DNA from 3 places in the Sinorhizobium mexicanum genome. Region 2 is predicted to be linked to each of the others. Evidence: predicted binding sites of a transcription regulator. Region 2 holds the regulator's gene; each other region holds the start of a gene.
The links. Region 2 encodes PhoB, which activates phosphate uptake and scavenging genes when phosphate is short. Its sites were predicted from a motif close to TGTCATNNANCTGTCAT; they were not measured.

Region 1 (3,273 bases), 1.0 Mb from region 2:
ATCAACCGGCACGCCAAGCGAGGCCGGGCTGCTCATCGACGGCCTTGCTGCGTTCGACTGGCTCTCGGGACACTCTGGAAGCGAGATCGTCGTGCTCGGTCAGTCGCTCGGAAGCGGCGTCGCGGTGAATACGGCCCGGAAGAGACCTGCTTCCGCCGCCGTTCTCGTTTCGGCCTACCTGTCGGTGCTGTCTGTCGCTCAGGCGCGTTATCCATTTTTTCCGGTTAGTCTCCTTCTCAAGGATCCCTTCCGTTCGGATTTAAGAATAGCAGAGGTGAAGCAATCGAAGCTGTTTATCCACGGCCGGCGTGACACCATCATCCCGCTGTCTTCCGGCGAGGCCCTCTATGCCATTGCTTCCGAGCCCAAGCAGATGCTGATCTACGACAGCTCCGGGCATAACGACCTCTGGGACGCCCGCATGGTCAGCGACATCGTCCGCTTCGTGGAGGCGCTGGAATGACATGACGCCCTCGCGTGGCATGCGGCTCAGGCCACGGTCCAGCGGTTCGGAAACCCAGCATCCTTCAGGTCCGATCTGAAGCCATCAACCCGGATGCTTGTGGATCGGATCGACCCAATAGACTTCCTCCGGCTTTTCCACCGGATCGACATCGGTGATGTTGACCACCACGGCTTCGTTGTCGGACCGCACCAGCACACATTCGAGCACGTTGTCGGGATCCGCATTGATTTCCTGGTGCGGTACATAGGGCGGCACGTAGATGAAGTCGCCGGGACCGGCCTCCGCGACATATTCGAGCCTGTCGCCCCACCGCATGCGCGCCTTGCCGCGAACGACGAAGATCACGCTTTCGAGGTGACCGTGGTGATGCACGCCGGTCTTGGCATTTGGTTCGATCGCCACGGTGCCCGCCCAGATCTTCTGCGCGCCGACACGAGCGTGGTTGATGGCCGCCTGCCGGTACATGCCCGGCGTCTGGGGCGTGTTGTCATCAAGTTGGTCACCCTTGATGACGCGAACGCCGTCGTGCTTCCACCGGTCCTCTCCATCGTGGTGGCCGTGGTGATGATCGTGATCCGACATTGTGTATCTCCGTCTCTTGGCATTGGCCGTGCCGTCATCCGAGTTATGAACAACCCCGCATTGGCGAGAGGCTGCCGATCGGGCAGCCTCGGCGGGATCAGACTTTTAGGGCCTGGTCCCCGACCGCAATCCGCTGCGGAAACCCGGTCGCCGGCGATCTGACGCGCTTCAGCAATTCCTCGTCTTCGACCTCAGGCATAGTGAAGCCGCGTCGCAGATCGCCAGCTTATCGCGAATGGAATCGACGCTGCAATGCGTGAGGGGATCCGCGTGGGTTGACATACAACTGTCGTCCGACATGGCTATAGACGAAGTCATCCGAATGAATCCGGAATTCATCCGCATGACTGATACGACTCTCACACAGGCAGCACGGCTCAAGCGCGGTCAGTGGCAACTGATCGAGGAGCAGGTCAGTCGGGACATCGCATCCGGCGTCCTTGCTCCCATGGCCAAGTTGCCAACCGAAACGGAGATCATGCAACGGTTCGGGGTTGGCCGCCACACGGTCCGCCGCGCCATCGCCGAACTCGCAGCTGCCGGCAAGCTGCGGGTGGAACAAGGCCGCGGCACCTTCGTCGAGGAGCAGTCGGTCATCCGCTACAACATCGCCCGGCGTACCAGGTTCAGCAAGAACCTGAGGGACCAAGGGCGCACCCCCTCCGGCCAGCCCGTCGAAGAGATGGAGGTCGGCGCGCCGCCGGTCGTCGCCGCCGCGCTGCAGGTACCTGATGGATCGCCGGTCTACATGATCGTGCGCCGGGGCTTCGCCGACGATGTTCCGATCAGCCTCAGCCATGCATACCATCCGGTCTCCCGCTTTCCGAACATGCACATCCGCCGGAGAACGGGCGCCTCCGTGACGGAAATCTATGCCGACTTCGGAATTCCCGACTACCTGCGCCACAGTACGATGATTTTTACCCGCATGCCGACGACCGAGGAGGCACGCCTTCTCGCTCAATCACAGGAGCAACCTGTGCTCGTCGTTCAAAAGGTGGACGTCGACATGGAGGGCCGGCCGATCGCCTATTCCGACGTCGTCTGGGCCGGCGAAAGAATGCAGTTCGTCATCGACAACGAAAACCCGCCTGGTGAGAGCCCGGCCAGATAATCCCCTAAGAAAGATAATCCCCTGAGAAAAGGACTGGGCAATGACCCAAGACACGACCAACCCTCCGGCCATCGGACGCTTTTGCCATGGCGAAGTGCTCGACATTCTCGCCGCCAGCCGGCCAGCGGGCATCAAAGCCTGCGCGGAAGTGGTTCTTGACGACCTGGGAGACGTCTCGGTTCTGACCAACCGCACGGGACTGGCGATGCTTCCTTTCGTCGATACCGTGCGCAACACCAACTTTCATCTCGGCGAAGTGCTGGTGGCGGAAGCGCATATCCGTATCCCCGAGCATGACATCGAAGGCTATGGCGCGGTCGTCGGCCGCGACCTCGAACATGCGATGGCGATGGCGGTGATCGATGCCGCGATCGCCGCGGGGCACGAGACCAGCCGCATCCTCCAGTTCCTTGAGAGCGAACAGAAGCATCAGAATGAGCGCGAGACGGTACGACTTAAAAAAGTCGAGGCCACACGCGTCGAGATGGAGACTTTCTGACCATGACGATTTCCGTTTTGCCGACGGCCGACGACCGCCGCACGAATGCAAGCTTCGAAGAACTGATGTGGGCGATCAGCCGACCAGGCCTCGTGCGGGGCATGCCCTTTGCAGGCTTCGAAGCACTCGCGGAAAGTCTCATCGACCGCGAGTGCACGTTTCATGCCAGCCTCGATCCCGCGCTTGACGAGCGGATCGCGCGGACCGGCGCCCGCCGCGCGGCAGTAGAAAAAGCCGACTATGTTTTCGCGCCGCTCGGCGGAGAAACCGAGGTCGCAGCGCTTTCCCAAATGCGTATTGGCACCCTCTCCTATCCGGACGAATCATCGACCCTGTTTGCTCCGGCGATCATCGGCACCGGCCAAGCTCTCCGCCTGATCGGCCCGGGCATCAAAGGCGAGATCTTTCTGAGGATCGGCGGCGTCCATCCATCCTTCTGGGCGATGCGTGCAAAGGCGATCCGATATCCGCTCGGCTGGGAACTCTATCTCGTCGATGGCGACCGGCTGGTCGGCATTCCCCGTACAACGAAAATCGAGGTGCTCTGATGGCCTATGTAGCAACCCGTGGCGGCGAACGTGCCATCGAACAGGCGGAGCGGCTCTTCCGTGA
Region 2 (3,273 bases):
CGGCAATGAGCCAGGCGCCCTCGCCTCGCTCGAAACGCAACGGCGCGCGCATATAGGTGTCGTAGAGCGGCGTTGTTGCGGCCATGGCGAACTTCTCCTTGCGTCCTGTTGGCATCGGTATCGGGCGATCGCGTCCGATAAAAATCAAAAATGCCGCCTTTCGGCGGCGCAGGCACTATTCCCATTTCGCACCGCAATGTCAACAAAACCAAGGCTTGCCGCGAGCTTGAACGCGCGGATTCCGACGCGCGAAAAAACATGCCGCGGGGGCTTGCAAAAATGCAACGGCCAGCCAGCAAGTTGGGGAAAACTCCGAAATCGATTCGGCGCGATTCCCGCGACTCTTGCCACGGAGTCACCCTGCCAGTAGGTTAATATTCAATTACTAGACGCATGCGGCGGACCTAGTCACCAAAAGAGTTATCGCGTTGCAGCTCCGGAGTTTTTCCGGAGCTTGGTGATGGATTCTGCCATCCAACGCCGAGAACGGGGAGTGCAGAAATGAACTGGACTGACGAGCGGGTGGAGAAACTGAAGAAGCTGTGGTCCGAGGGCCTGAGCGCCAGCCAGATCGCGGCTCAACTGGGCGGCGTCAGCCGTAACGCCGTGATCGGCAAAGTTCACCGGCTGAGCCTGCCGGGCCGGGCCAAGGCGGGCGGCGCGACCACTGCCGCACGCCCGAAGCGCACCACGTCCGCCCCCCGGGCGCCGAACTATGCCGCGCGCGTCGCCACCCGCACCGTCACCCGCACCGCCGGCGCTACCGTCCTCAAGGAAGAGATCGAAGTCGATCTCGTCGCCGATCAGACCCTCGAACTCGCACCGAACGTCGTCGTCCCGATGTCCCGGCGCCTCGGCCTGACGGAGCTCACGGAGCGCACCTGCAAGTGGCCGATCGGCGACCCCCTGAAGGAGGAGTTCCATTTCTGCGGCAACGACTCGCCGGAATCGTCGCCCTATTGCAGCTATCACACGCGGCTCGCCTATCAGCCTTCCGCCGAGCGCCGCCGTATGCGCTGACCGGCCTCAAGCGAACGCAATTGAAAAAGGGGCGGTGACGCCCCTTTTTTTGATGCCTGCCGAGGAGGCCGCCGGCTTTCAGCTTTCAAGCGAATAGCCGGCACCGCGCACGGTGCGAATGACATCGGGCATGTTCGAGAAATTCAGCGCCTTGCGCAGACGGCCGACATGCACATCCACGGTGCGCTCGTCGACATAGATATCATGTCCCCAAACGCCGTCGAGAAGCTGCGAACGGGAGAAAACGCGCCCCGGCGAGGACATCAGGAACTCCAGCAGCCGGAACTCCGTCGGTCCGAGCCGGACTTCGCGGCTACGCCTGTGGACGCGGTGCGTCTCGCGATCGAGCTCGATGTCGCCGCAACGCAACAGCGTCGAAAGCACCTCGGGCTTGGCACGCCTGAGCATTGCCTTCACCCTCGCCATCAGTTCCGGCGTCGAAAACGGCTTGACGACATAGTCGTCCGCGCCGGTAGCGAGACCACGAACCCGCTCGCTTTCCTCGCCACGCGCGGTCAGCATGATGATCGGCAGACGCTCCGTTTCCGGCCTCTGCCGCAGCCGGCGGCAGAGTTCGATGCCGGAGACCCCGGGCAGCATCCAGTCGAGGATCAGGAGATCGGGCAACCGCTCCTGAAGCCGGATTTCAGCCTCGTCTCCACGCAAGATCGTATCGACGTCGAAACCTTCGGCCTCGAGATTGTAGCGTAGGAGAACGCTCAGCGCCTCCTCGTCCTCGACAACGGCTATCTTCGGCAACATTCGGTCATGCTCCTTCCCACGCGCGGGTGCCATCACGCCACCGCGACACTCTGTGGCCGCGAAAAATCGCGACCGGGACAAGATCAACGCATGCACCAGGGCATGCGGCTATCGGGCGCTCTAGCACTTTGATTTCCAGAGCATCTTATCCGCTTTCAACGATTCCTTTTGAAAGCGGGATGCTCTAGTCCGTCACTGAGCCCAGCGTCGACGTATTATCGTCCTTCGGCCGTTCGCCCTGCGGCTGGGCGCCCGTCGCCATGTAATAGATCGTTTCGGCAATGTTGGTCGCGTGGTCGCCGATACGCTCGATGTTCTTGGCGCAGAACAGAAGATGCGTGCACGGCGTGATGTTGCGCGGATCTTCCATCATATAGGTCAGCAGTTCGCGGAAAAGCGACGTATAGATCGCGTCGATCTCCTCGTCGCGCTCGCGGATGCTGTTCGCCTTTTCCGGCGAGCGAGAAGCGTAGACGTCGAGCACCTCCTTGAGCTGGACCAGGGCCAGCTCCGCCAGATGCTCCAGGCCCCGCGCAAGCTTGCGGGGGATGCCGGATCCGGCGACCGCGATCACGCGCTTGGCAGTGTTCTTGCCGAGATCGCCCACGCGTTCCAAATCGGCGGCGATACGGATCGACCCCATGATCTCGCGAAGATCCGAGGCCATTGGCTGACGCTTGGCGATGGTGACGATCGCCTTGTCACCGATCTGGCGCTCGGCATCGTCCAGCATCGCGTCGTCGGAAATCACCTTCTGCGCCAACGCCAGGTCGGAATTCACCAGCGCCCGGACGGAATCGGCCACCATCTGCTCGGCAAGGCCTCCCATTTCCGAGACGCGGCGCGTCAGATATTTGAGCTCGTCGTCAAAAGCCGACGTGATGTGTGTAGATGACATGTTTCGTTCCTCGAACTCGCAAACCGGTTGACCAGATCACTTCCTTGTTTCGTTGAAACATTGAAATGATCTAACTCTTTGAACTTACACAATTCCGGACGGAAAACCGTTTCACACTCTCCCTGGAATTGCTCTGTCGCCTGGCTTAGCCAAACCGACCCATAATGTAGTCCTGCGTGCGCTGGTCATCCGGATTGGTAAACATCTTGTCGGTATCGTTCTCCTCGACGAGATTGCCGAGGTGGAACATGGCGGTGCGCTGCGAGACGCGCGCGGCCTGCTGCATCGAGTGGGTCACGATGACGATCGTGAAGTTGGCGCGCAGCTCGTGAATGAGTTCCTCCACCTTGGCGGTGGCGATCGGATCGAGCGCAGAACAGGGCTCATCCATCAGGATTACTTCGGGGCTGACAGCTACGGCGCGCGCAATGCAGAGACGCTGCTGCTGGCCGCCGGAAAGGCCGGTACCCGGCTCGTGCAGCCGATCCTTGACCTCATTGAAAAGACCGGCCTTCTGCAGGCTGGTTTCGACGACCTCGTCGAACTCCGCCTTGGTACGGGCGAGGCCATGAATACGAGGACCATAGGCGACG
Region 3 (3,273 bases), on a different replicon from region 2:
TCGAGAAGAAGACCGTGACCCGCACGATAGAGGCGCCAGCCGCTGCACAGGCGTCGAAGCCGAAGGGGAGTTCGTCCTTTAATTTCATGGCCCCGAATGCCGCGCTCGGCGATAACCAAACGGTCCAAGCACCGAACCGCATCGAAACCCGCAGCGAAGAGGTCGTCACGCGCGCACTCATCGCATTCGATCGGTCGACGAGCATCGAGGTCGCCAGCGGCGTCGTGACGGCGACGCACGGCGGCGAGACACTGGTAATGACCGTCGACGGCGCCGATACGGCAACGCCGCAAGGCCCGCTGCCCCGCTGGGCCAGGCAGAAGCGCCCGGGAGAAAAGATTACGCTCTCCTTCGGTCTCACAGGCTGGGCGGAGGTCGAAGGCGACGAAGTCTCGATCCGCAACCGTTTCTTCGGCTGGGCCAACTTCCTCTTCGATACTAACTCGCCGTTCTTCGGAAAGCCCTATGGCGAAGTGGCCTCTTTGATCTTCTCGGGCGAGCGTATCGATCCGGCGCGTTCCAACCTTTCGCTTGCTTGGAACAACATTCTCTATAATGCGGAGTGGCAGCATCTCGACGTCTGGACCAAACTGCTGCAGACGGTCATCATGGCTTTCGTCGGCACGCTCTTCGCATCGCTGATCGCCTTTCCGCTCTGCTTCCTCGCCGCGCGCAACATCACGCCGAACTTTTTCGCCAACCAACTCACCAAGCGCTTCTTCGATTTCTTGAGGTCGGTGGACATGTTCATCTGGGCGCTGTTCTTCACGCGCGCCTTCGGCCCCGGGCCGCTTGCCGGCATCTCGGCGATCTTCTTCACCGACACCGGCACGCTCGGCAAGCTCTATTCCGAAGCGCTCGAAAACATCGACGACAAGCAGCGCGAAGGCGTGAAGTCGGTCGGCGCGACGCCGATCGCGGTACAGCGCTTCGGCGTGCTTCCGCAGGTCCTGCCGGTCTTCGCCAGCCAGGCACTCTATTTCTGGGAATCGAACACCCGCTCGGCGACGATCATCGGCGCTGTCGGCGCCGGCGGCATCGGACTCAAATTGTGGGAGGCGATGCGCACCAACTCCGATTGGGAGAATGTCGCCTACATGGTGCTTCTGATCTTGGTGGTTGTCTTCATTTTCGACAGCATCTCAAACGCGCTCCGCACGCGGCTGATGGGACGCAAAACGCATTAGAATGGAGCGGGAGGCGGTGAACCGCACACACTTTTCCTCAGCCCGCTCTGACCCGAATTGCGTTTCGCACCGAAGTCATCATGATGTTGTCATGCAAATCGGTTAGCTGCGCATCGCACCCTGCGAACATCGACCCGCCGGACGGCGGGCCGGGCGATACAGAAAGTGAGACCCGTGCGTTATGCAATCTATTTCGCGCCGCCGGCCGATGACCGGCTGACGCAGACGGCAGCCCGTTGGCTTGGCCGCGACGCCTTTGTCGACGGGGCACTCAGTTGGCCGGAAGTGCCGGCGCTCGGGCGCGAAAATCAGATGGCGCTGACGGCAGATCCGCGCCGATACGGCTTTCACGGAACGCTGAAGGCGCCGTTCGAGCTCGCGCAAGGCAAGAGTGAAGCGGATCTGCTGGCGGCCTTTGACGAGTTCGCGGCGGAGATCGAACCCTTCGACGTGCCGCGGATCGTGCTGCACCAGATCGGTCCCTTTTTCGCTCTGGTCCCGGCCGAAGACTGCCCGCCGCTCCGAACCCTCGCGGAACAGGCCGTTCGCCGTTTCGAGTCGTTCCGGGCGCCGCTGTCGGACGCCGACATCGCTCGCCGCAATCCGGAAAAGCTCCCGCTGCGTCAGCGGGAATACCTTGCGGCGTGGGGTTACCCTTACGTCTTTGAGGAATTTCAGTTCCACCTGACGCTGACGGGACCGGTGCCGACGGAGACGCAAGGCGTGATGCGCGAGACGCTCACCGCCGCATTCGAGGAGTTCATCGGCAAGCCGCTCGACGTATCGACCGTTGCGCTTTTCATCGAGCCCCATCGCGGCGCGCCATTTACTGTCCATTCCCTACTGCCGCTTGGCGGCGCATCCGAACGAAAGATCGCATGAGATGAGTAAAGAACAGGTTTTGAGCAACGCCCGCATCGTCCTGGAGGACAGGATCGTCAGCGGTTCCGTCCTCATCCGCGACGGCCGGATCGCCGATATTTCGGAAGGGGCGAGCCGCACGGGTGAAGACTTCGAAGGCGACTACCTGCTGCCTGGCCTGATCGAACTCCACACCGATCACCTGGAGGCGCACTACTCGCCGCGCCCAGGCGTGCGTTGGCTGAAGATCGCGGCGATCCAGGCCCATGACGCCCAGGTGGTCACGTCCGGCATCACCACGGTCTTCGACTGCCTGCGCCTGGGCTCGGACGAGGACGGCGGCTTTCAGAAGGGAGAGATGCGCAGCATGGCCGACGCCTTGGCACAGGCCAAGGAGGAAGGACGCTTGCGTGCCGACCACCTCATCCACCTGCGTTGCGAAGTCTCGACCTCCGACGTCCTCGAACATTACGAGGATTTTCAAGACGACCCGCAAGTTCGGCTCGTCTCCCTGATGGACCACGCGCCGGGACAGCGCCAGTTCCAGACGATGGATCAGTACACGCTCTACTACAAGACGAAGCGTGGCCTCTCGGACGAGGCTTTCGCCGAGTTCGTCGAGCGTCAGCAGGCGCTTTCCGCCCGCTACGCGGCGCCTCATCGTACAGCGCTGGCAAGGGCGTGCACCGAACGCGGCATCACCATTGCCAGCCATGACGACGCGACGGTCGCGCATGTCGAGGAATCGATCGGCCACGGCATCCGTTTGGCGGAATTCCCGACGAGCTTCGAGGCGGCCGAAGCCTCGCACCGCGCCGGCCTGAGCGTTCTGATGGGCGCGCCCAATATCGTGCGCGGCAAGTCGCATTCCGGCAACATCGCCGCCCGCGACCTCGCGGAGCGCGGTGTGCTCGACGTGCTTTCCTCCGATTATGTGCCTTTCAGCCTTATCCATGCGCCGTTCATTCTGGCCGACGAGGTCGAGGCGATCGATCTTCCGCAGGCGATCGCCATGGTAACGGCGACGCCGGCGCGCACGGTCGGTCTCGATGATCGCGGCCGGATTGCCGTCGGACTGCGCGCCGATATCGCGCGTGTCCATCGCCATGAGGGCATTCCGGTCGTTCGCTCCGTCTGGCGCGAAGGACGGCGTGTCGCATGACGGGGGTCGGACAGGGGCGTGGAGCGCTCATCGTCGTCGTCGGCCCGAGCGGGGCAGGCAAGG

Region 1: the regulator PhoB is predicted to act here: its motif matches at 1,325-1,341, upstream of phnF (phosphonate metabolism transcriptional regulator PhnF).
Region 3: the regulator PhoB is predicted to act here: its motif matches at 1,264-1,280, upstream of FKV68_RS27465 (DUF1045 domain-containing protein).

Annotation. Positions count from the first base shown of each region.
Region 1 covers NZ_CP041238.1:3,908,383-3,911,655, forward strand. Annotated here, with positions in the region: gene FKV68_RS18395 (alpha/beta hydrolase) at 1-463, shown strand, start outside; gene FKV68_RS18400 (cupin domain-containing protein) at 548-1,048, opposite strand; gene phnF (phosphonate metabolism transcriptional regulator PhnF) at 1,392-2,162, shown strand; gene FKV68_RS18410 (phosphonate C-P lyase system protein PhnG) at 2,203-2,661, shown strand; gene phnH (phosphonate C-P lyase system protein PhnH) at 2,664-3,209, shown strand; gene FKV68_RS18420 (carbon-phosphorus lyase complex subunit PhnI) at 3,209-3,273, shown strand, end outside.
Region 2 covers NZ_CP041238.1:635,861-639,133, reverse strand. Annotated here, with positions in the region: gene FKV68_RS02985 (aspartate aminotransferase family protein) at 1-85, opposite strand, end outside; gene FKV68_RS02980 (GcrA family cell cycle regulator) at 502-1,020, shown strand; gene phoB (phosphate regulon transcriptional regulator PhoB) at 1,099-1,782, opposite strand; gene phoU (phosphate signaling complex protein PhoU) at 1,967-2,680, opposite strand; gene pstB (phosphate ABC transporter ATP-binding protein PstB) at 2,826-3,273, opposite strand, start outside.
Region 3 covers NZ_CP041241.1:690,300-693,572, reverse strand. Annotated here, with positions in the region: gene phnE (phosphonate ABC transporter, permease protein PhnE) at 1-1,187, shown strand, start outside; gene FKV68_RS27465 (DUF1045 domain-containing protein) at 1,362-2,069, shown strand; gene FKV68_RS27460 (alpha-D-ribose 1-methylphosphonate 5-triphosphate diphosphatase) at 2,071-3,210, shown strand; gene phnN (phosphonate metabolism protein/1,5-bisphosphokinase (PRPP-forming) PhnN) at 3,207-3,273, shown strand, end outside.